Regions from separate parts of the Streptosporangium sp. NPDC002524 genome, predicted to be linked through region 2. Evidence: riboswitches for the same ligand, from Rfam matches in the RefSeq annotation. Region 2 holds a riboswitch; each other region holds the start of a gene.
The links. A riboswitch is a leader RNA that binds a small molecule or an ion and turns the genes downstream of it on or off. The one in region 2 is predicted to bind S-adenosylmethionine.
Positions count from the first base shown of each region.

Region 1: another riboswitch for S-adenosylmethionine. It lies ahead of ABT053_RS27270 (aminotransferase class V-fold PLP-dependent enzyme); the one in region 2 lies ahead of ABT053_RS41495 (glutathione S-transferase C-terminal domain-containing protein).
Region 3: another riboswitch for S-adenosylmethionine. It lies ahead of thrC (threonine synthase); the one in region 2 lies ahead of ABT053_RS41495 (glutathione S-transferase C-terminal domain-containing protein).

Region 1 is NZ_JBEOWK010000016.1:234,187-241,797, forward strand. Features, by position in the region: gene ABT053_RS27255 (SAM-dependent methyltransferase) at 303-1,244, shown strand; gene ABT053_RS27260 (cytochrome P450) at 1,542-2,741, opposite strand; gene ABT053_RS27265 (TerC family protein) at 2,779-3,681, opposite strand; SAM riboswitch class IV at 3,915-4,030, shown strand; gene ABT053_RS27270 (aminotransferase class V-fold PLP-dependent enzyme) at 4,083-5,390, shown strand; gene ABT053_RS27275 (NADH-quinone oxidoreductase subunit D) at 5,408-6,592, shown strand; gene ABT053_RS27280 (acyltransferase family protein) at 6,610-7,611, shown strand, end outside.
Region 2 is NZ_JBEOWK010000045.1:9,694-17,304, forward strand. Features, by position in the region: gene ABT053_RS41470 (enoyl-CoA hydratase-related protein) at 1-215, shown strand, start outside; gene ABT053_RS41475 (TetR/AcrR family transcriptional regulator) at 349-1,086, opposite strand; gene ABT053_RS41480 (ATP-binding cassette domain-containing protein) at 1,187-2,230, shown strand; gene ABT053_RS41485 (ABC transporter permease) at 2,223-2,975, shown strand; gene ABT053_RS41490 (DUF402 domain-containing protein) at 3,110-3,631, opposite strand; SAM riboswitch class IV at 3,684-3,796, shown strand; gene ABT053_RS41495 (glutathione S-transferase C-terminal domain-containing protein) at 3,834-4,769, shown strand; gene ABT053_RS41500 (FAD/NAD(P)-binding protein) at 4,766-6,523, shown strand; gene ABT053_RS41505 (ABC transporter substrate-binding protein) at 6,607-7,611, shown strand, end outside.
Region 3 is NZ_JBEOWK010000049.1:781-8,391, reverse strand. Features, by position in the region: gene ABT053_RS42135 (MFS transporter) at 1-711, opposite strand, end outside; gene ABT053_RS42130 (alpha,alpha-trehalose-phosphate synthase (UDP-forming)) at 880-2,304, opposite strand; gene ABT053_RS42125 (RNA polymerase sigma factor) at 2,536-3,093, shown strand; gene ABT053_RS42120 (S1 family peptidase) at 3,550-5,151, shown strand; SAM riboswitch class I at 5,371-5,513, shown strand; gene thrC (threonine synthase) at 5,528-6,823, shown strand; gene ABT053_RS42110 (MoaD/ThiS family protein) at 6,846-7,121, shown strand; gene ABT053_RS42105 (cold-shock protein) at 7,490-7,611, shown strand, end outside.

The DNA of each region.
Region 1 (7,611 bases), on a different contig from region 2:
CCAGCGTAACGGGCCGTGCCGTCGCGCCCATGGCAAGACGCGTGTTCGGTAGCGGTCGGTAGCGGACCTCCGGAGGCCCGGCCTGGGAGAACCGGGAGCGTACGGGCCCCGCCTGAGGGCCCGCAGGCCCGGCTCACGAGGCGATCCGGACGGCGACGCGCCGACGCGGCATCGACCAGGATCGGGCAAACCGGTGACAGAATGTAGTCATGCATTCACTCGAAGCGTCAGCGCGAGTCGATCTCGTTCCCCCGCCCCGGCGGGTAGCGTCTGAGAGCGTGTGGCTCACCTGGCGTGCCGCGATGGAGCATGCGCTCTACGGCGAAAGCGGCTTCTATCTCCGGGAGCGCCCCTCCAGCCATTTCCGCACGTCGGTCGGCGCCTCTCCCGTCTTCGCCGAGGCCGTGCTGCGGGAGCTGGCCGCGATCGACGAGGCGCTCGGCGGTCCCGGACCGCTCGACCTGGTCGACATCGGCGCAGGCGAGGGCGAGCTGGCGGCCGGGGTGCTCGCCGCGGCGCCGCCCGCGCTCCGGTCGAGGCTGCGGGTGACCGCGGTCGACCTGGCGCCCCGCCCTGCGGCGCTGCCCGGGGAGATCGCCTGGGCGAAGGCCGCGCCGGACGGGATCCGCGGGCTGGTGATCGCCAACGAGTGGCTCGACAACGTCCCGGTCGACATCGCCGAGCAGACGGCCGACGGGCCCCGGCTCGTCATGGTCAACGTCACCGACGGCGAGGAGCGTCTCGGCGGCAGGCCCTCCGAGGCGGACCTCGCCTGGCTGGACCGCTGGTGGCCGATGCGGGCCGTCGGGGAGCGGGCCGAGATCGGCAGGCCGCGCGACAGGGCCTGGGCGTCGGTGATCGTACGGCTGGCGCGCGGCCGGGCGGTCGCGATCGACTACTCCCACGCCCTGGACGACCGGCCGCCGTACGGCACGCTGGCCGGCTACCGCGACGGGGCGATGGTCGCGCCCGTGCCCGACGGCTCGTGCGACATCACCGCCCACGTGGCGCTCGACGCCTGCGCGGCCGCCGGTGAGAGCGCCGGGGCCGTCACGACGGCGCTGACCACGCAGCGGGAGGCATTGCGCGCCCTCGGGGTCACCGGGGGGCGCCCGGCGGTCGAGCAGGCCAGGAACGACCCGCGCGGCTACCTGCAGGCCCTCGCGAGGGCCTCGGAGGAGGCGGAGCTCATCGCCGCGGGCGGCCTCGGCGGGTTCGGCTGGCTCTCGCAGAGCCGTCTCTGACCTGGCGGGCCGACACCGTTCCGGCGGGGGGCCGCCCGGCCAGGGGTTCCGAGGGTTCCGAGGTTTCGAAGGCTCGGGGGTTCCGGGGGCTCCGGGGGCTCCGGGCTTCCGAGAGCTCCAGGGTTCCGAGGGCTCCGGAGGCCCCGGGGTTGCGGGGGTTCCGGGCTTCTGGGGGTTCCGAGGTTCCGGGGGTTCCGGCGAAGCGGGCGGGGTGCCGCACGGCCGTGCGTGGCGGCACTCGGGTCACGCGCCGGACCGCTCTTGGACCCGCACCCGCTCTCAGACTCGCACCCGCTCTCAGACCCGTACCTGGAGGGATTCCAGACCGCGGATGACGTAGCCCGGTCCCCAGGACGGCTCGGCGGCGAGTTCCATCTTCGGCGCCTTGCGCAGCAGGGCGCCGAAGGACTCGATCAGCTCGACCCTCGCCAGCGGGGCCCCCAGGCAGAAGTGGATCCCGGCGCCGAAGGAGATGTGCGGGTTGTCGGCCCGGCCCACGTCCAGGCGGGCGGGGTCGGCGAAGACCTCGGGGTCGCGGTTGGCCGAGCCGAACAGCAGTGCCACCTCGGTGCCGCGCGGGATGTCGATCCCGCCCACCGAGATGTCCTCCAGCACCCAGCGTTCGAACATCTGCAGCGGGGTGTCCCAGCGCATCAGCTCCTCGACCGCCGTGGGCAGCAGGGCGTGGTCGGCGCGGAGCCGGTCCAGCTCGGCCGGGTTGCGGAACAGCGACCACCAGCCGTTGCCGGTGACGTTGACGGTGGCCTCGTGCCCGGCGTTGAGCAGCAGCACGCAGGTGCCGACCAGCTCCTCCTCGGTGAGCCTGTCGCCCTCGTCGGCCACCAGGGCGAGCGCGCTGATCAGGTCGTCCCCGGGGTCGGCCCTGCGGGCGCGGGCCAGCTCGACGAGGTAGGCGGAGAACTCCTCGGCCGCCCGTACGGCCGTGTGCTGGGCCTCGATCGACGGCTGGAGCTCGTACATGCCGCAGATGTCGGCCGACCAGGGACGCAGCAGGTGCCGGTCGGCCTCGGGGACGCCGAGCATCTCGGCGATCACGGTGACCGGGAGCGGCTCGGCGACCTCGGCGATCAGGTCCCCGCCGCCGCGCCCGACGAAGTCGTCCACCAGCTCCCCGGCCATCCGGGCGACCTTGGGGCGGAGCGCCTCGACCATGCGGGGGGTGAACGCCTTCGACACCAGCCGCCGGAGCCTGGTGTGCACCGGCGGCTCGACGTCGAGCATCCCCGCCCTGATCACCCGCCAGAACGGGTCCTGGAAGTCGGGGTCGTCCGGCCTGCCGAACTCCCGGTGCGAGGCCACGTGCAGGTAGGAGCGGCCGAGCCTGCGGTCCCGCAGCAGCGCGTTGACGTCGGCGTGCCTGGCCACCAGCCACTGGCCGGTCGGCTCGAAGAAGCTGACCGGCCGCTCTCGTCTCAGCTCGTCGTAGACGTCGTAGGGGTGGGCGACGAATTCCGGATTCCAGGGATCAAAGCGCACGTAGGCATCGTAATCCCCGGTCTCGCTGACCCCCGGCTCAGGAGCCGGGCCGCTCGTCGGGCTTTCCCCTCTCGCCCCGCTCGTCCGCCCGGCCCGCCGGAGCCGTCTGACCCGCCGGAGCCGCCTGGCCCACCGGGTTCGCCGGGGTTCCCGGTGTCTCCGGGCTCTCCGGCCTCTCCGTGCCGGTCTGGTCGTCGGCCTCGTAGCGGGAACGCAGCTCGACCGGCTTCCGCTTCTTCGCCTTGCCGCGCATCCGGATGTTCAGCAGCTCCACCAGCAGGGAGAACGCCATCGCGAAGTAGATGTAGCCCTTGGAGATGTGCTGCTCGAAGCCCTCGGCGATGAGCACGACGCCGATCAGCACCAGGAAGGACAGGGCGAGCATCTTGATGCTCGGGTGCCGTTCCACGAAGCGGCTGATCGGCCCGGAGGCGACCAGCATCACGATGACCGAGACGATGACGGCCGCGATCATGACACCCAGTTCGTCGACCATGCCGACCGCGGTGATCACCGAGTCGAGCGAGAAGACGACGTCGAGGATCATGATCTGGATGATCACCGAGGTGAAGGACGCGGCCACCCTGCCCTCGGAGTGGCCGGAGTCGCCCTCCAGGCTGCCGTGCATCTCGTGGACGCTCTTGCCCAGCAGGAACAGGCCGCCGAGTATCAGGATCAGGTCGCGCCCCGATATCCCCTGCCCGAAGACCTCGAACATCGGTTCGGTGAGTCTCACCACCCACGACAGCGCCAGCAGCAGCAACAGGCGGCTGATCAGGGCGACGGCGAGGCCGAGCCTGCGCGCCTTGTCGCGCTGTTCGGGCGGGAGCTTGCTCACCAGGATCGAGATGAAGATGATGTTGTCGATTCCCAGGACGATCTCCAGGGCGACAAGGGTGAAGAACCCTATCCATATCTCCGGGTTGGTCACCCAGTCCATTGATTTCTCCTTCGTCGGTCGGCGCATGCACACACCGTCGGCCAACTGCCCGAACGCTTGTCCGGCTGACTGCCAGGACGACCGGGAGGCGCCCGAAGTTCCTTCCCCGTCATCACGCTTCGCTGTCAAATTCGCCAAGTGCCTCCGAGGGCGCTCGCCCCGGCTCCGATACCGGGTTGATCACGTTTCGGACTTGCGAGGCACCGCGGGGTGTCGGTTATAGTTCCCCCGTAGGTCATGAGTGCCAGTGACAAGCCCCGGCTCGCTGGCCGGCAACCCTCGCGTCCGCGGCGGGGTGCCCCGGGTGAGGACCTGGTCCGGCACGAGGTGTGCCGGGCAAGCGCGGGCTCCAGGCACCTGTGTCACGGGTTGGGGTCCGATGACCTCGAAGGAGCCCTGGCATGTCCACCCTGACGATCTTCAGCACCCCCGAGAGCCCCGTCGTCCCGGTGAGCGTCCCCGAGACCCGCGCGTCCTCCGGTGACCGCCCGATCCCGGCCGTGCTCGGCTCGGACCTGGAGGTCCCGGTCAGGGGCGGCAGGCTCGTCCGCTACGCCAACCTCGACTACGCCGCGAGCGCCCCCTGTCTGGAGCCGGTGAGCGCCGCCGTCGCCGCCGCGCTCCCGGCCTACTCCAGCGTCCACCGCGGCGCCGGGTACGCGTCCCAGCTGACCACGGCCCGCTACGAGCAGGCCAGGCACACGGTCCGCGCCTTCGTCGGCGCCCGTCCCGACGACTCGGTGATCTTCACCCGCAACACCACGGACGCGACCAACCTGCTCGCCCGCAGCCTGCCCGAGGGCACCACCGCGGTGGTCTTCGAGACCGAGCACCACGCCTCGCTGCTGCCCTGGGACCGGGTCGTGCGGCTCGCCGCCCCCGCCTTCCCCGGCGAGGCCGTCCGCGCCGCCGACGACGCCCTCGCCGCGATCGACGGCCCCAAGCTGCTCGTCGTGACCGCCGCCTCCAACGTCACCGGGGAGCTCTGGCCGATCGCCGCGCTGGCCCACATCGCCCACCGCCACGGGGCCCGCGTCCTCGTCGACGCCGCGCAGCTCGTCCCGCACCGCCGCCTCAACCTGACGGCGCTCGACCTGGACTACGTGGTCTTCTCCGGCCACAAGCTCTACGCGCCGTTCGGCACGGGCGCGCTGATCGGCCGTTCCGACTGGCTCGCCGAGGCCGACCCGTACCTGCGGGGCGGCGGCGCGGTGAAGGCCGTGGAGGACGACGGCACCGAGTGGCACGACGACCCCGAGGCCCGGCACGAGGCCGGGACCCCGAACGTGCTGGGCGCCGTCGCGCTCGCCGCGGCCTGCGACGCCCTCACCGCCACCGGCTGGACCCCGCTGGTCCGCGAGGAGGAGCGCCTCCTCGGGCGCCTGCGCGCGGGCCTCGCCTCGGTCCCCGGCGTGCACGAGCTGTCCCTGTGGGGCCCGGACCACCCGCGCGTCGGCATCGTCTCCTTCGTGGTCGACGGCTTCACCGCCCGCGAGGTCGCCGAGGCCCTGTCCGGCGACTACGGCATCGGCGTCCGCGACGGCAAGTTCTGCGCCCACCCCTTCGTACGGCACCTGCTGGGCGCCAAGGACGGTGGCTGCGACGACGTCACCGCCTCCGCCGTCCGCGCCTCCATCGGCATCGGCACGACCTCCGAGCACGTCGACCGGTTGGTCGACGCCCTGCGGGATCTTGCCTCGCGCGGCTGACGTGACAGCATGGCCCTATGACTGAAGGCGCGCCCCGCGAGCTGAACGTGGGAATGGGGGCGGGAGCCGAGGCCGTGCGGGGGGCGCACGGCAAGGAGCTCGCGACCGAGGACATGATCCTCAACATCGGCCCGCAGCACCCGTCCACGCACGGCGTGCTGCGGCTGCGCCTCACCCTGGACGGCGAGCGGATCAGCTCGGCCGAGCCGGTCGTGGGCTACATGCACCGGGGCGCGGAGAAGCTCTTCGAGGTGCGCGACTACCGGCAGATCATCGTGCTGGCCAACCGGCACGACTGGCTGTCGGCGTTCGCCAACGAGCTGGGCGTCGTGCTCGCGGTGGAGCGGATGCTCGGCATGGAGGTGCCGGTCAGGGCGGTCTGGACGCGCACGCTGATGGCCGAGCTCAACCGGGTGCTCAGCCACCTGATGTTCCTCGGCTCCTACCCGCTGGAGCTCGGCGCGATCACCCCGATGTTCTACGCGTTCCGGGAGCGCGAGACCCTCCAGGCCGTGATGGAGGAGATCTCCGGCGGGCGCATGCACTACATGTTCAACCGGGTCGGCGGCCTCAAGGAGGAGATCCCCGAGGGGTGGACGGGCCGGGTCTCCCAGGCCGTGGCCGACGTGCGGCGGCGGCTGCCCGACATCGAGAACCTGGTCACCGGGAACGAGATCTTCCTCGCCCGCACGCGCGGGGTGGGCGTCCTCGACCGCGAGACGATCATGCAGTACGGCGTGAGCGGCCCCATCGCCCGCGCCGCGGGCCTCGACGTCGACCTGCGCAGGGACGAGCCCTACCTCGCCTACGGCGAGCTGCCGGTGAAGGTCGTCACCCGGTCGGCGGGAGACTGCCACGCCCGCTTCGAGGTGCTGCTGGAACAGGTGAAGGTCTCCCTCGACCTCGCCGACGCCTGCGTGGAACGCCTCCTCGACCTGCCCCCGGGGCCGGTCAACCAGCGCCTGCCCAAGGTGCTGAAGGTCCCCGAGGGCCACACGTACGCCTGGACGGAGAGCCCGCTCGGCCTCAACGGCTACTACCTGGTCTCGCGCGGGGAGAAGACGCCGTGGCGGATGAAGCTCCGCTCGGCCTCCTTCAACAACGTCCAGGTGCTGCGCGAGATGCTTCCCGGCCACCTGGTCGCGGACATGGTGGCCATCCTGGGCTCGATGTTCTTCGTCGTCGGCGACATCGACAAGTGAGGCACGGTTGGAACCGCATGATCGAACCCGGTGAGGACCAGGAGAGGGCGACCCCCGCGGCCCCCGCCACCTCAGCGCCCTCGGCGCCCTCAGCGCCCGTGGCGTCCTCGGCGCCCGTGGCGTCCTCGGCCCCCGAGGTCCCTCCGGTCGCGGACGGGCCGCGGCGCGACCGGTACGTCGACTGGCTGCGCGCGTTCAGCCTGATCGTCGTGGTCGTCTGGCACTGGGCGTTCACGATCCTGCAGTGGGGCCCCGACGGCCCCTCGCCGACGAGCCCGCTGGGTTTCACCTCCGGGCTGTGGATCCTGACGTGGCTGCTGCAGGTGCTGCCGCTCTTCTTCTACGTGGGCGGATACGTCCACCTGCTCTCGTGGAACCGGGCCTGCGAGCGCGGCGTCGGCATCGGCACCTTCGTCTCGCGGCGCATCCGGAGCCTCGCGATCCCCGCGCTGGCGCTGGCCGGGACCTGGATCGTGTTCGGCGTGCTCGTGGCGTGGGCGTTCGGGATCGAGTGGATGGACCGCGTGGTCCTGCTCGTCATCAGCCCGCTCTGGTTCATCGGCGTCTACCTCGTGCTGATCGCCCTGCTCCCGATCTCGCTCTGGCTGCACCGGCACTACGACGTGCTGGCCCTGATCTGGCTGGCGGGGGCGGCGCTCGTCGTCGACGTGCTGCGGCTGCGCTACGGGTACGAGGCCGCGGGCTGGCTCAACATGATCATCGTCTGGGGGCTCGCCCACCAGGCCGGTTTCTTCTACGACCGGGTGGTGGCGCTTCCCCGCCGCTTCGACGTCGCCATCCTGTGGACCGGGTTGTTCGCCCTCTTCGGCCTGGTCTACTCGGGCATCTACCCGGGGTCGATGGTGGGCGTCCCCGGCGACAAGCTCTCCAACATGGCGCCGCCCACCTTCGTCATCGTGGCGCTCCTGATCTTCCAGATCGGCCTGGTGGAGGTGCTGAGGCCGTCCATGGAACGCCTGCTCGAACGCCCCCGCTGGCAGCGCGTGAACGAGATGGTC
Region 2 (7,611 bases):
AGACGCTCGCCTACGCCCGCGAGCTGGCGACGCACAGCTCCCCGGCCTCGATGGCCGTGATCAAGCGTCAGGTCTGGGGTGACTGGCAGCAGAGCCTGGAGGCGTCGGAGCGGGCCGCGACGCGCCTGATGGCCGAGTCCTTCGGCCGGCCGGACTTCGCCGAGGGCGTCGCCAGCTTCGTCGAGCGCCGCGCCCCCGGTTTCCCGCCCCTGTAGGTCCTGTGTAGGTCTTTCGAACGTCCCGGCGGCCTTCCGTTTCGTCGAGCGCGCGATGCCGTGGAGCACGGGACGCCGCCGGGACGCCGAGGTGGGATGGCGTCCGGCGCGAGTGGGGTGAGGCCGTCCGGGATCAGGCGGGCGACTCTCCGGTGACGAGCACCGCGAGGCCGTCGAGGATGCGCTCCATGCCGAAGTCGAACTCGTCCTCGGGGCCGCTGGACATGTCGAAGACCCGGCCTTCGAGAAGCTCGTGGATCTCGGGGAAGCGCTCGGCGTCGGTGAGCCTGGCGAGCGCCTGGCCGTAATCGGACAGCATCTCCTCGTCGGTGACCTGGGAGGCGTCGAAGGCCTCCTGGAGGTCGGCCAGGAGCGCCACCTCGGTCCTGACGAAGCCGTTGACCAGCAGCAGCGCCGCCATCTTCGTGCCCGGGTCGAGCCCGGTGCCGCGCAGGCAGCGCAGCCCGGCCTCCAGCCAGGCGACGTGGTTGGGCATGATCCCCGGGCCCGTGATGGGGATGCGCAGCGACCAGGGGTGCCGTTGCAGGGCGGCGCGCATGGCGGCGGCCCAGCGGTGGATGCCGCGCCGCCAGTCGTCGCCCGGCTCCGGGAGGGTGGGGGGCGGGCCGAGCACCGCGTCCGTGATGAGCGTGAGCAGGTCGTCCTTGGCGGAGACGTAGCGGTAGAGAGCCATCGTGGAGACGCCGAGCTCAGCGGCGATCTTGCTCATCGAGACCGCGGCGAGCCCGTCGGCGGAGCCCACCCGCAGGGCCGCCTCCACGATGTGCTCCAGGCTCAGGGTGCGCTTGGGACCCTTGCCCGGCCGCTCGCGCAGGCCCCAGGCGATCTCCACGCTCTCCGGCACTTCCATCGCGCTCCCGGGCTTGACCGTCCTTTCCTGCGAGTGTATACCTTACGCAATATCGCGTATGCCATAAACAGTAGAGCGTACGCCATACACAGGAGGGGTAGTGGAACCAGCGATAGAGGTGTCCGGCCTCACCAAGTCCTACGGCCGGGTCGCCGTGCTGACCGGTGTCGACCTGCGCGTCGCCAAGGGCAGCGTGTACGCGCTGCTCGGTTCCAACGGCGCGGGCAAGACGACGACCGTGCGCACCCTGGCGACGTTGGTCGCGCCGGACGCGGGACGGGCCACGGTCGCCGGGTTCGACGTCGTACGCGACCGCCGCCGCGTCCGCCGCGCCATCAGCCTGACCGGCCAGCACGCGGCGGTCGACGAGCTGCTCACCGGCGAGGAGAACCTCCGGATGATGGGACGGCTGTCCGGCCTGTCACGCGGAGGGGCCCGCCGCAGGGCGGCCGAGCTGCTGGAGCGGTTCGACCTGGTCGAGGCGGGGAAGCGGCGGGTAGGCACGTACTCGGGGGGCATGTGGCGACGCCTGGACCTGGCCGCGGGGCTCGTCGGCGCGCCCTCGGTGATCTTTCTCGACGAGCCGACCACGGGGCTCGACGTGCGGAGCAGGCAGGCGATGTGGGAGGTGATCACCCGCCTCACCGGGTCGGGCACCACGGTCTTCCTGACCACCCAGTACCTGGAGGAGGCCGACAGCCTGGCCGACAGGATCGCGCTGCTCGACGGGGGGCGCGTGGTGGCGGAGGGCACCGCCGACGAGCTCAAGGCGAGGGTCGCCGCCTGGCGGCTGGACCTCGTCCTGGCCGACGCCCGGTCGTTCGCCGAGGTGACGCGCCTGCTCGGGGCGCGTGCCGTCCACACCGATCCCGGCAGGCTGACCGTCGGGGCGGCCACCGGCGGGAGCGCCGCGGAGATCCGCGCGCTGCTGGACGAGGTCGACCCGGGGCGTTCGGCGGTCGAGCGGTTCACCGTGCGGGGCGCCACGCTCGACGACGCGTTCCTCGCGCTGACGAACAGGGAGCCGGCGAGCGGGGGGCGGACGAACAGGGATTCGACGAAGGGGGAGCCGATGAACAGGGAGCCGGCGAACGGTCGGCCGGCGAACGGTGGGCCGGCGAGCGGGGAGCGGGCCGGTGTCTGAACTCGTCGCCTGGCCGGTGATGACCGGCCGTGCCGTCCGGCTGTCGCTGCGCAACCTCGACGCGCTGCTCACCTCGTTCCTGATGCCCGTCCTGGTCATGCTGCTGTTCGTCTACCTGTTCGGCGGCGCGATCCAGACCGGCGTCGACTACGTCACCTACGCCGTCCCCGGCATCCTCGTCATGTGCGCGTCCTACGGCGCCTCCCTGACCGCGGTCGCCGTCAGCCAGGACATGAGCCGGGGGATCGTCGACAGGTTCAGGTCGATGGACGTCGGCGGCGGGGCGTTCCTGGGCGGGCACGTGGCCGCCAGCACCGTGCGCAACCTCGCCTCGCTCGTCATCGTGTTCGTCGTCGCGTTTCTGCTCGGCTTCCGGGCGGAGGCGGGCCTGTCCGGCTGGGCCGCGGCGGCGGGGATCCTGGTGGTGTTCGTCCTGGCCGTCTCCGCGGTCTCGGCCGTGGTCGGCCTGCTGTCCAGGACGCCGGAGGCGGCGGGCGGCTTCACCTTCCTCGTGATGTTCCTGCCCTACCCGAGCAGCGCCTTCGTCCCGGTGCACACCATGCCCGCGTGGCTGCACGGGTTCGCGGAGAACCAGCCGGCCACGCCGATCATCGAGTCCGTGCGCGGCCTGCTGCTCGGTCAGCCGGTGGGGAGCGACCCGTGGAAGGCGCTGGCCTGGTGCGGCGGTTTCCTGCTGGTCTCCGCGATTCTCTCCGGCCTGCTGTTCCGCCGCCGCGCCCGCTGAGGCAACGGGTCCCTTCACGGAAGGCGTCACGCCGGACCTTTACGCAAGGCGTCGTGCCGGATGCCACCGGGCCCCGAGGGCGGGCCCGGTGGCATCCGGCTGCGGATCCCGGGATCCGCGGCCAGGTGGCCGGCTCAGCTGACCAGGGTGAGCCAGTGCGGCGTGTCCCCGAAGGGGGCGGTGCGGGCGGTGACGGCCTCCATCAGCCAGGCGGCCGAGGCGCGGGCGCTCTCCACCACGCCGGGCGGGTAGGCGTACTTGACCAGGTGCTCCTCGAACTCGTCCTCGTCGTCCAGGAAGACCCGGCTCGCGCGGCCCTTCAGCAGGTTCCGGCGGGTCCGGATCACGTCGAGGTCCAGGTCGACCATGGTGACCTCGCCGTCCTTCCACTCCGGCACCGTGGAGACGTCGCAGTAGATCTCGTGCTTGTGCGGGGCGGCGTTGAAGGCGGCCGTCCACCAGGCGTCGCGGGGGAAGAGCATCACGAACGGATGCGGCCAGGCGACCGCGGGGCCGTCGCCCTTGTGGCCGCTGGAGTCGGCCACGCACCCCGTCCACACACCGTGCTCGTCCTCGCCGAGCAGCAGGCCGCGGTGGTGCCAGTGCAGTGAGCCGTCGTACTTGCGGTAGACCACGTTCACGCTCTCATAGGACATTCCCCGACATTAAGGCTTGACAGAGATTCATGTATTTCCTACCTTCTAAATAGGTTAAGAGTGTCAGTGAGAAGCCCCGGCTGGCTGACCGGCAACCCTCGCACCGCGGCGGGGTGCCCCCGGGGGAGACCAGGCGGCACGGTGGGCGTGCCGCAAGCGCGGACCCCCTCAAGGGTCACCGAGACATGCCCGGGAGTGCCACATGTCGAAGACCAGCACACTGAACCACGCGAGCCCCGTCGACCTCGACACCCACGGCCACTACCGGCCCGGTGGCAGGCCCGGCCCGCGTTACCCCTTCCAGGGGCGCATCGGCACACCGGCCTTCCCCGCGGAGCCGGGCCGCTACCACCTCTACGTCGCGGCCGTCTGTCCGTACGCGCAGCGCGCGGCCATCGTGCGCTCCCTCAAGGGACTCCAGGACGTGGTCTCGCTCTCCTACGTCGACGACGAGCGCGACGGGCGCGGATGGGCCTTCCGCGAGCGGCGCGGCGCCGACCCGGTCAACGGGTTCACCCTCCTGCGGCAGGCGTACGAGGTGACCGAGCCCGGCTTCGACGGGCACGTCTCGGTGCCGGTGCTGTGGGACAGGACGACCGGCCGCGTCGTCAGCAACGACTTCCCCCATATCACGATCGACCTGGCCACCCGGTTCGGCGGCGACCCCGACGCCGACCTCTACCCGGAGGAGCTCAGGCCGGAGATCGACGAGCTCAACACGAGGATCTACGAGATCGTCAACACGGCGGCGGGCCGCGTGGCGGCGGCCACCACCGAGGCCGCGTACACCGAGGCGCGCGCGGCCGTGGTCGCCTTCCTGGACGAGCTGGACGACCGCCTGGCCGACCGCAGGTTCCTGTTCGGCTCGGGGATCACCGAGTCGGACGTGCGGCTCTGGCCGACCCTGCTCCGCTTCGACCTGAGCGACAACCCGGCGGCCAGGATCAGCGAGCGCCCGCTCACCGCCTTCCCCAACCTGTGGGACTACGCCAGGGACCTGTACGCCCACCCCGCCTTCCGCGAGAACACCGACTTCACCGTCATCGCCCCCGGGAAGGGCGAGACCGACGCCTGGCGGATCCCGGTCGAGCCGCTGCATGCCGACTGGGACCAGCCGCACCGCAGAGCCGCCGTATGAGCGCCTCGATCGCCGTCGTCGGCGCCGGCCCGACGGGCACCTGCCTGGTGGAGCGCATCTGCGCCAACGCCACCGACCTGCTCGGCTGGCCGTCGCTGGACGTCCACGTGATCGACCCCCACCCGCCGGGCGGCGGGCGCGTCTGGCGGCACGACCAGCCGGACCTGCTCTGGATGAACTCCGCCGCCGCCGACGTGACGCTCTTCACCGACGAGTCGGTGCGCTGCGAGGGGCCGATCCGCCCCGGGCCCACGCTGGCCGAGTGGCTCGGCGGCGACCCCGGCAGGTTCGCCTCCCGCCCGGCGCAGAACGGCTACCTCTCCCACGTCTTCCGGCACGCGGTGGCGAACGCCCCGCGCGGCGTCCGGGTGCACGTGCACGCCGCCCGCGCCGTCGACCTCGCCGACGTCCCCGGCGGGCAGGCGGTGAAGCTGGAGGACGGCCGGACGATCGAGGCCGACGCGGTGATCCTGGCCCAGGGACACGGCGACGTGACGCCGACGAGGGAGGAGGGCGCGCTGGCCGGCCTGGCCGAGCGCGGGGGACTGCGCTACCTGCCCACCGGCTACGCGGCGGACCTCGACCTGGACGGCGTCCCCGCCGGAGAGCCGGTGATCATGCGGGGGATGGGGCTCGCCTTCGTCGACCTGATGGTGCTGCTCACCTCGGGCCGGGGCGGCCGGTTCGTCCGCGAGTACGACGGGGAGCTGGTCTACCTGCCCAGCGGGCGCGAGCCCCACATGCACGTGGGGTCGCGGCGCGGGGTGCCGTACCACTCCAAGACCGGTTACCCCTTCACGGGCGCCCGCCCGCCGGTGCCGCGCTTCCTCACCCGCGAGGCGCTGGGCGAGGGGCCGTGGGACTTCCGCCGGGATGTGTGGCCGCTGGTCGCCAAGGAGCTGGCCTTCGCGTACTACCACGAGCTCGTCACCGCCCACCCCAAGCGCGTCAAGCGGAGCTGGGCGGAGTTCGAGGAGGGCTTCGCCGCAGAGGAGTGGCGCAGCCTCGCGATGCGCAAGCTGATCCGCGAGACCGTGCCCCGGCACCAGGACCGGCTCGACTTCGACCGGCTCGACCGGCCGCTGGACGGCATCCGGTTCGGCGACCAGGCCGGGCTGCAGAAGTGGATGCACGGCTATCTCGCCGCCGACCTGCGGCGACGCTCCGACCCCGCGCACAGCGCCGACCACGCGATGATCCTCGGACTGCTCTCCGCCTACGGGGTCCTCGCCGAGCTGGGCATCTCCGACCCGTGGTTCGCCGGGTTCTTCAGCTACGTCGCCAGCGGCCCGCCGGGACCCCGGCTGGAGGAGCTGCGCGCCCTCGCCAGGGCGGGGGTGGTCACCTTCCTCGGCGCGAACGTCAAGGTCGACCACCACGACGGGCGCTGGCGGGCACAGACCCCCAGCGTGCCCGGCGGCGTGACGGCCACCACCCTCGTCGAGGCGCGGCTGCCCGCGCCCAGCGTGAGCCGGGCCGTCGACCCGCTCGTCTCCGCGCTCCGCGACCGGGGCGAGCTCGACGAGGAGTCGGGCCTGGTGAACGTACGGCCCGCCGACCGCCGCCTGCTCGACAGGTCGGGCACCCCGCACCCCCGCAGGTTCGCCTTCGGCCCCTGGGTCGTCGGCGGCCGGGCCACCGGCGGCTTCGCCAGGCCCCGCCTCAACGCCCCGCTCTTCCGCCACGCCGACGCCCTCGCCCGGATCGTGCTGTCCGAGGCCGCCGGAACCCAGATACGACGGCACGTCGCATGAAGCGGTCCGACCGACCCGACCGGTACGCCGTACCGGAGCCCGTAGTACGGAACCAGGCAACAGGAAAGCGCGAGGAGAAGAACGTGAAGTTGCGATGGGGCGCCCTGGCGCTCGCCGGAGTGCTGGCGCTCGCGGCGTGCGGAGCCGAGAGCGGGGCCCCGGGCGCGGCGGCCGGAGGAGAGGGAGGCGGTGGCGCCGGTGGTGACGGCGGGTCGCTCGTCTGGGCGGTGGAGACGCAGCCGATCACCTTCAACCCGCAGCAGTGGGGCCAGAACAAGGCCCGCCTGCTGGTCCACAACCAGTTCGACGCGCTGATCGCCCGGGGCAGGAACGGCGAGTTCCTGCCGTGGCTGGCCACCTCCTGGAAGGTCTCCGACGACGGGCTCACCTACACCTTCGAGCTCCGCGACGACGTCACCTTCCACGACGGCGAGAAGTTCGACGCCGCCTCGGTGAAGGCGAACCTCGACCAGCTCGTCTCGCCCGGCTACAACGCCGCGGTCAGCGCCATCCAGCTGCGCAACTTCGACAGGGCCGAGGCGACCGCGCCGCACACCCTGAAGGTCACGCTGAAGGCCCCCGACGGACTGTTCCTCGACTTCCTCTCCTCCCCGTACGCGGGCCAGGTCTCCCCGAAGTCGCTGAAGAACGCCAAGGACCTCAAGGCGGGCGGCGTCGACGTGGTCGGCACCGGGCCGTTCATCCTCGACCGGTTCACCCCCGGCCAGGAGGTCCACTACAAGCGCAACCCGGCCTACAACTGGCCGCCCACCGGCTCCGCCCACCAGGGACCGGCGCACCTGGCCGAGATCACGTACCGCTTCCTGCCCGAGGCCGCGGTCCGGGTCGGCGCGCTCACCTCCGGGCAGGTGCAGGTGATCGAGGGCGTGCCCGCCACCGAGATCGGCCTCATCAAGAGCGACCCCGAGCTGAAGCTGGAGACCAGCCTCAACTCCGGGAGCGCGTTCTCCTACTACTTCAACACCTCCCGGCCCCCGTTCGACGACAAGCGGGTCCGCGAGGCCTTCCGCGACGCCGTCGACGTGGACGCGGTGCTCAACTCCGTCTACCAGGGCACCGCCAAGCGG
Region 3 (7,611 bases), on a different contig from region 2:
GGAGAACAGCTTGGCCGCCCACAGGTTGAAGCAGAACTCCATCGCGACGCAGCAGAACAGCACGGCCGAGGCCAGGTAGAACCGCCAGCCGAAGCGGGCCGCGCCCTCCCCGGCGCCGTCGGTGGTCCTCCGGGGCTCGGGGATCCGTACGCGCCCCATGACCAGCGCGAGCAGCGCGACCAGCACGGGGGTCACCAGCAGCGCGGCCCGCCAGCCGAGGGCGCTCTGCGCGGCGGCGCTGACCACGAACGGGACCCCGATGCCGACGGTCACGCAGACGGCGTTCGCCTCGCTGATCGCCGCCGGGCCCGCGGGGCCGTGCCGGTCGTCGAGCGCGGCCATGCCCGCGTACAGGGCGATCGAGGACATCCCGCTGGCGACGCCGTACCCGAGGAGGGTGACCGGCAGCACGGTGGGGGCCGCCGCGACCAGGAGCGTGCCGGCGCTCATCCCGGCCATCCCGGTCCAGATGACGGCCCGGCGGCCGATCCGCCCGGTCAGCCAGGGCAGGACGAGGCCGGTGAGGATGCCGCCGACGGCCATCGCCGTCCCGTGCAGGCCGGCGACCGCCTGGGACAGGCCCTGGTCGAGGCGGAGCAGCGGGAGCGCGGCGCTGAGGCCGTACAGGTAGGTGGCGAAGACGCCGAGCTGGAGGTAGATCAGCCAGGTCGCGCGGTCGCGGATCAGCCGGACGGGCGCGATCGGGGTCAACTCGGTCTCCCGTACACAGAAAAAGTGAAATAGCCGCAAAAACTATCTCATACGGGTCTAAATCTGGCTGACGGCCCGGGTGTCACCCGAGGGCGTCGAGCGGCTCCGGTCTCACCCCGGAGGGCGAGCGGCCCGAGTCTCGCCCGAGGGCGTCGAGCGGCCCGGGCGTCACCCGAGGGCGTCGAGCTGCTCGGCGAACCACCGGTGCGGGGGGAGCGCGGTCGCCGCGGCGGCCAGCAGGACGCCCCTCCTGGCGCGCTCGGCCGAGGGCATCGTGAGGCCCTCGTGCAGCGCGGCGGCCGTGGCCGAGACGTCGTAGGGGTTCACCGTCAGCGCGTGCTCGCCCAGCTCGGCGGCGGCGCCCGCCTCCCGCGACAGCACCAGCGCGCTGTACGGCGACAGGATCGGCCCCTCCTTGGCCACCAGGTTCATGCCGTCGCGGATCGGGTTGACCAGCAGCACGTCGGCCAGCCGGTAGGCGGCGAGCGAGCGCGGGTAGTCGTCGTCGACGTTGAGGATCAGCGGGTCCCAGTCCTCGGTGGCGTACTCGTCCTCGATCTCCTCGGCGCAGCGCTGCACCGCCGCCGTGTACTCGCGATATTCGGGCAGGTCGTGCCGGGAGGGGTAGGCGAAGGCGAGGTGCGTGACCCGGCCGTGCCACTCCGGGTGGGCCGCGAGGAACTGCTTGTAGGCGACCAGGCCCCGCACGATGTTCTTCGACAGCTCCGTCCTGTCGATCCGCACGATCAGCCTGCGGTCGCCCACCTGGGCGCGGAGCGCGGCCATGTGGGACTCCACGTCGGGCTCGGAGGCCCGGGTCCACAGCGCCTTGCCGTCGACGCCCAGGCTGTGGGTGCCGATCCGGGTCGTCCTGCCCGCGTGCGTGACCGTACGCTCCCCGCGGTCGACCCGCGCGCCGAGCACCGTCTCGCAGCAGTCCATGAACGCCCCGCCCCAGCGGGCGGTGAGGAACCCCGCGTGGTCGGCGCCCAGGATGCCTTCGAGGAGCTCGGCCGCGACGTCGTCGGGGAGCAGGTTGAAGTATTCGGGCGGCGCCCACGGCGTGTGCGAGAAGTGCGCCACCCGCAGGTCGGGGCGCTCCCCCCTGAGCATCGCCGGGGCCAGGCTCAGGTGGTAGTCCTGCACCATCACCCGCGCCCCGTGCGGGGCCTCCTCGGCGAGCGCCATCGCGAACGCCTCGTTGTACGACTGGTACGACTCCCACTCCCGGCGGAACCTGGCGTCGAAGTACGGCCGGTTGGGGGTGTCGTAGAGGAGGTGGTGGACGAACCAGAGGGTGGAGTTGGCGACCGCGTTGTAGGCGCGGTGGAAGGTCGCCGGGGGGATGTCGAGCATCCGCAGCGCCCCGGTGTCGTAGCCCGCCTGGTCGAGCCGGCCGCCGGGCGCCAGCCGCACGGCGCCGCGGTCGCCGTCGGACAGCGCCGCGCAGACCCACAGGACGTCGAGGTCCCTCGCGACCTCCGACAGGCCGGAGACCAGGCCGCCACCTCCCCTGCGCATGGACAGCGAGCCGTCCTCGGAGAGGGTGAAGGAGACGGGGCCGCGGTTGGAGGCCACCAGGATCGCGCTCATCGATTCTCCTTGAGCGTGGAGACCCCCAAGGTTAACCGGCACCTTGTCGGAATGTCCTCGCTCTTCGGGTCAAGGAAGGAAGGGCGTTCATCGAATTGTGTCAGCTCTTGTCAGCAGGTGGAGTGATGAGGCCCGCCATGTCACCCTTTTTGTGGCGGGGAGGGAGGGTCACCATCCGCGATCCCCGACCGTAGGATGTCCAGCGACCGTGACCGCTGATGGGGGCCCGTGATGGCGCTGGACGAGATGACCGAGGACCTGGCCCGAGCGGCCGCCCAAGGTGACCACCGCGCTCTCGGTGAGCTGCTGAAGCGGATCGAGCCCGCCGTGCTCAGGCACTGCGGCCGGATCCTCCCCTTCCGGCAGGACGCCGAGGAGGCCTGCCAGGACACCCTGCTCGCGGTGGCGCGCAACATCGGCCGCTTCGAGGGGCGTGCCCGGTTCAGCACCTGGCTGCACATCGTGACCGCCAACTGCGCCAGGACCACCTACCGCTCGCTGAAGCGCCGCGCGGCCGAGCAGAGCTCCGACGAGCTTCCGCTGCAGAAGCCGGACGTCGCCCGGGTGAGCGTGATCGCCGGGTCCCGGCTGGACCTGCTCGACGCGATGGAGGCGCTGGAGGCCGAGAAGCCGGAGCTGGCCCAGGCGCTGGTGCTGCGCGACATCTGCCAGCTCGACTACAACGAGGTGGCCGAGCAGCTGCGCATCCCGCTGGGGACCGCCAAGTCACGGATCCACCAGGCGCGCAAGTACGTCCAGGGCGCCCTGGGCGACGCCTACGGCTTCTGACCGGCCACCCGGTCCGGGGGCGTGTCCGCTTTGAGCGGCCGCCCGGGATGAGTGGGTTGCCCGGCACGAGCGGACTGTTCGACATGAGCGGGTTGCCTGGTCCGGGGGCGTGCCCGCTTTGAGCGGCCGCCCGGTGCGAGCGGGTTGCCTGACATGAGCGGGCTGCCCGGTCCGGGGGCGTGCCCGCTTTGAGCGGCCGTCCGGCCGGAGTGCCCGCCCGATCGGGGTGGGGCGTCGGCCCGGCGGGGCCGTGCCCGGCCGGGGGCGATGACCGGCCGGGAGCGGCACCCGGCCGCTGGGTGCCGTCCGGGAATCTCCTCCGCGTGGCGCGCGGCTTCGACGGCCTCGGGAGGACTCGTCTGATCTAAAGTGGCGTTGCCCGCGTCACGTGATCGATCGGTGACCCGCGGTGATCTCCCCTCACGCTTCTGGAAACCGAGGCCGAGGAGAGACCACATGTCCCGCAGACATGCCGCCGGCGCCGGGTGCGTCCTGGCGGTCATCGCACTCGCCCTGGCCGCCGTGCCGGCCGGCGCCGACCGCCGGGCGGCGAGCGCCCCGGGCACGACCGCCGCCTCGTCCGCGTCGGCCATGTCGCCCGCCTCGCCCGCCTCGCCCGCCTCGTCCGCGTTGGCCTTGTCGCCCGCGTCGGCCCTGTCTGCCGCGTCGGCCGTGATGCAACCCCCGCCGGGCATGCTGGAGGCGCTCCAGCGCGATCTCGGTCTCACCGCGGCCCAGGCTCAGGCCCGCCTGCTCAACGAGGCCCGCCTGACCCCGATCGCGCTGCGGCTGACCAAGAGGCTCGGTCCCCGTTTCGGCGGCACCTGGCTCCGGGGAAACAGCGCGCAGTCCCTGGTGATGGCCACCACCAGCGCCGCCGACATCCCCATGATCGTCTCCGCGGGCGCCCTGGCGGAGGTCGTCCCCAGGTCGTTCGCGGAGCTCGCCGCGATCAAGAAGAAGCTCGACAGCACCCTGCCGGCCCAGCCGCTCGTGTCGAGCGTGCGCTACGTCGACGTGAAGCGGAACAAGGTGGTCGTCCTCGCCCCGCTCCCCAACGTCGCCCAGACCGTCGTCGAGAGCGCCGGCGTGGACGAGACCGCGGTGGTCGTGCTGCCCTCCACCGAGGTTCCCCAGCCGCTGTACAACCTGGTGGGCGGGGAGGCCTACTACATCGGTGTCACCAGCCGCTGCTCGATCGGCTTCTCCGTGCTCAAGGGCACCCAGAACGGTTTCGTCAGCGCCGGGCACTGCGGCAGGACCGGCGACACCACCACCGGCTTCAACCGCGTCATCCAGGGCACCTTCCAGGGGTCGTCCTTCCCGGGCAACGACTACTCCTGGGTCGCCGTCAACGCCAGCTGGACGGCGACCCCGGCGGTGGACAACGGCGAGGGCGGCACCGTGCCCGTCGCCGGAGCCCGGGTCGCCATCGAGGGGGCCTCGGTCTGCCGGTCGGGCTCCACCACCGACTGGCACTGCGGCCTCATCCAGCAGCGCGACGCCAGCGTCACCTACCCCCAGGGCACCGTCTTCCAGCTGACCCGCACCAACGTCTGCGCCGAACCCGGCGACTCCGGAGGCTCCTTCATCTCCGTCGACCAGGCCCAGGGCGTCACCTCGGGGGGCTCCGGCGACTGCAGCCAGGGCGGCACCACCTACTTCCAGCCGGTCGCCGAGATCCTCACCGCCTACGGCCTGAGCCTGAGGACCACCGCGGGCAACCCGCCGCCACCGGTCACGGGCACCTGCATCGGCTTCCCGAACACCTACACCGGCACCCTGTCCGCCGGTCAGTCCGTCTACCAGCCGAACAACCTCTACTACCGCTCGACCGTCACGGGCCTGCACACCGGCTGCCTGGACGGCGTCGACGGCACCGACTTCGACCTGTACCTGCAGAAGTGGAACGGCGCGAGCTGGACGGTCGTCGCCACCTCCGACAGCGCGGGCCCCGACGAGAGGATCTCCTACACCGGCACGGCCGGCTACTACCGCTACCGGGTGTTCTCCGCGGCCGGCTCCGGCCCCTACACCCTGGGGTACCGGACCCCGTAGCCCGCGGCGACCGGGAGGAGAGGTGAGGTCCCCGCCGGGCCCGGCGGGGACCTCACCGGCTTTCCCCGGCGGGTGCCGGATGCCCCACGACCGGCGGACCGGCCCCGGTTGTCCGCTGGATAACACGTCATGTCTCGCACAGTGAGACAAGGAGTCAGGAGGGCGGCGGGGCGGGGTAGAGTGCTTAGGACCTGCGCGTCAGGTTCACAACTGAATATTTGCTCATCCAGAGGGGTGGAGGGACCGGCCCTGCGAAGCCCCGGCAACCATCCCGGTTCAAGACTCGCGATCTGCGCGAGGTCGGCCGGGACAGGTGCCAATTCCGGTCTGTGACCAGGGTGGTCCGCAGACGAAGATGAGGGAAAGGCCTCGCTTCATGGCGCTCGCAACCACTGAGAACAACCCCACCACCTCCTCCGGCCGTGTTGGCGGCGCGCGTGACCCGCGCTTCGGCCCCGCCGTGGCCCTCTCCTGCCGGGAGTGCGGTGCCCGCTACGACCTCGGCCCCAGCTTCGCGTGTAACGAGTGTTTCGGGCCCCTTGAGATCGCGTACGACTTCGGGCGTGTGACCCGGGAGCGGATCGCCGAGGGGCCGACCAACATCTGGCGCTACCGCTCGCTGCTGCCCGTCCCCGAGGACGTGGCCGGCAAGCCCAACATGGCGCCCGGCTGGACCAAGCTCGTCAACGCCGGAAACCTCGCCCGCGAGCTGGGGATCCGCTCCCTGCACGTGAAGGACGACTCCGGCAACCCCACGCACTCCTTCAAGGACCGCGTGGTGGCCATCGCCGTCGAGGCCGCCCGCAGCTTCGGCTTCCACACCCTCTCGTGCTCCTCCACCGGCAACCTGGCCGGCGCCGTGACCGCCGCCGCCGCGCGGGCCGGGCTGGACGCCTGCGTGTTCATCCCCTCCGACCTGGAGCAGGCCAAGATCGTCATGGCCTCCGTGTACGGCGGCAGGCTCATCGGCATCGAGGGCACCTACGACGACGTCAACCGCTTCTGCTCCGAGCTCATCGGCGACGAGCTGGGCGACCAGTGGGGCTTCGTCAACGTCAACCTCCGGCCCTACTACGCGGAGGGGTCCAAGACCCTGGCGTACGAGATCGCCGAGCAGCTCGGCTGGCGCATCCCCGACCAGATCGTCATCCCGGTCGCGTCGGGCTCGCAGCTCACGAAGGTCGACAAGGGCTTCAAGGAGCTGATCGCGCTCGGCCTGGTCGAGGAGAAGCCTTACAAGATCTTCGCGGCCCAGGCCGAGGGGTGCTCCCCGGTCTCCGCCGCCTACAAGGCGGGCCACGACGTGATCCGCCCGGTCAAGCCGGACACGATCGCCAAGTCGCTGGCGATCGGCAACCCGGCCGACGGCCCGTACGTCCTGGACATCGCCCGCCGCACCGGCGGGGCGGTCGAGGACGTCACCGACGCCGAGATCGTCGACGCGATCCGGCTGCTGGCCAGGACCGAGGGCATCTTCGCCGAGACCGCCGGAGGCGTCGTCGTCGGGGTGCTGCGCAAGCTGGTCGCCTCGGGAACGCTCGACCCCGACGCCGAGACCGTGGTCCTCAACACCGGCGACGGTCTCAAGACCCTTGACGCGGTCGCCGCGGAGGCGCGCCCGACCGCGGTGATTCGGCCGTCCCTTGACGCATTCCGTGCGGCTATCGCCTAGAAATCGTGAAAGGTACTGAATTATGAGCGTTTCTGTGCGGATTCCGACGATTCTCCGGACTTACACCGATGGTGCTGCCGAGGTGAACGGAGAGGGAGAGACCCTGCGCGATGTTCTGCAGAAGCTCGACGCGGACTTCCCGGGGATCGGGGCCCGGATTCTCGATGAATCGGGAAAGATCCGACGTTTTGTCAACGTCTATGTCGGGGATGAGGACGTCCGTTTTGTCGACAACCTCGACACGGCCACGCCCTCCGGCGTCCAGGTCTCCATCATCCCGGCGGTGGCCGGAGGCTGATCCTCCCGCCCTGGCGCGGCCCTGACCGTCCAGCGCCGCCCCAGCGCCATCCTGGCGCCACCCCTGGGGGCGCCCCGACTCCACGGCACCCGCCCGGCTCCGGCCGGGCGGGTGCCGTGTTTTATGACACAAGCTCATATTTGTGGAGAGGACGAGCAATGTAACCCTCAACTAACTAATAGTGATAATGAAACTTTGTTCTCGTACTAAAAGCTCTCGTAAAGAGGTAGTTTGGTGCTTGACTCTGTTGCCCTACCGCTTCCCACAGGTATGGTCGGAACGATCGCCGCGGCGAAGTCCGCTTCGGCGATTGAGGACTTCGCGAGAGGAATGGGCGTCGTCCTTAAGACCAGTAAGAGGAGTCGCAAGTGGCGCAGGGCACCGTCAAATGGTTCAACGCGGACAAGGGCTACGGCTTCATCGCGGTAGACGGTGGTAAGGATGTGTTCGTCCATTACTCCGCGATCATGATGGATGGCTACCGTGCCCT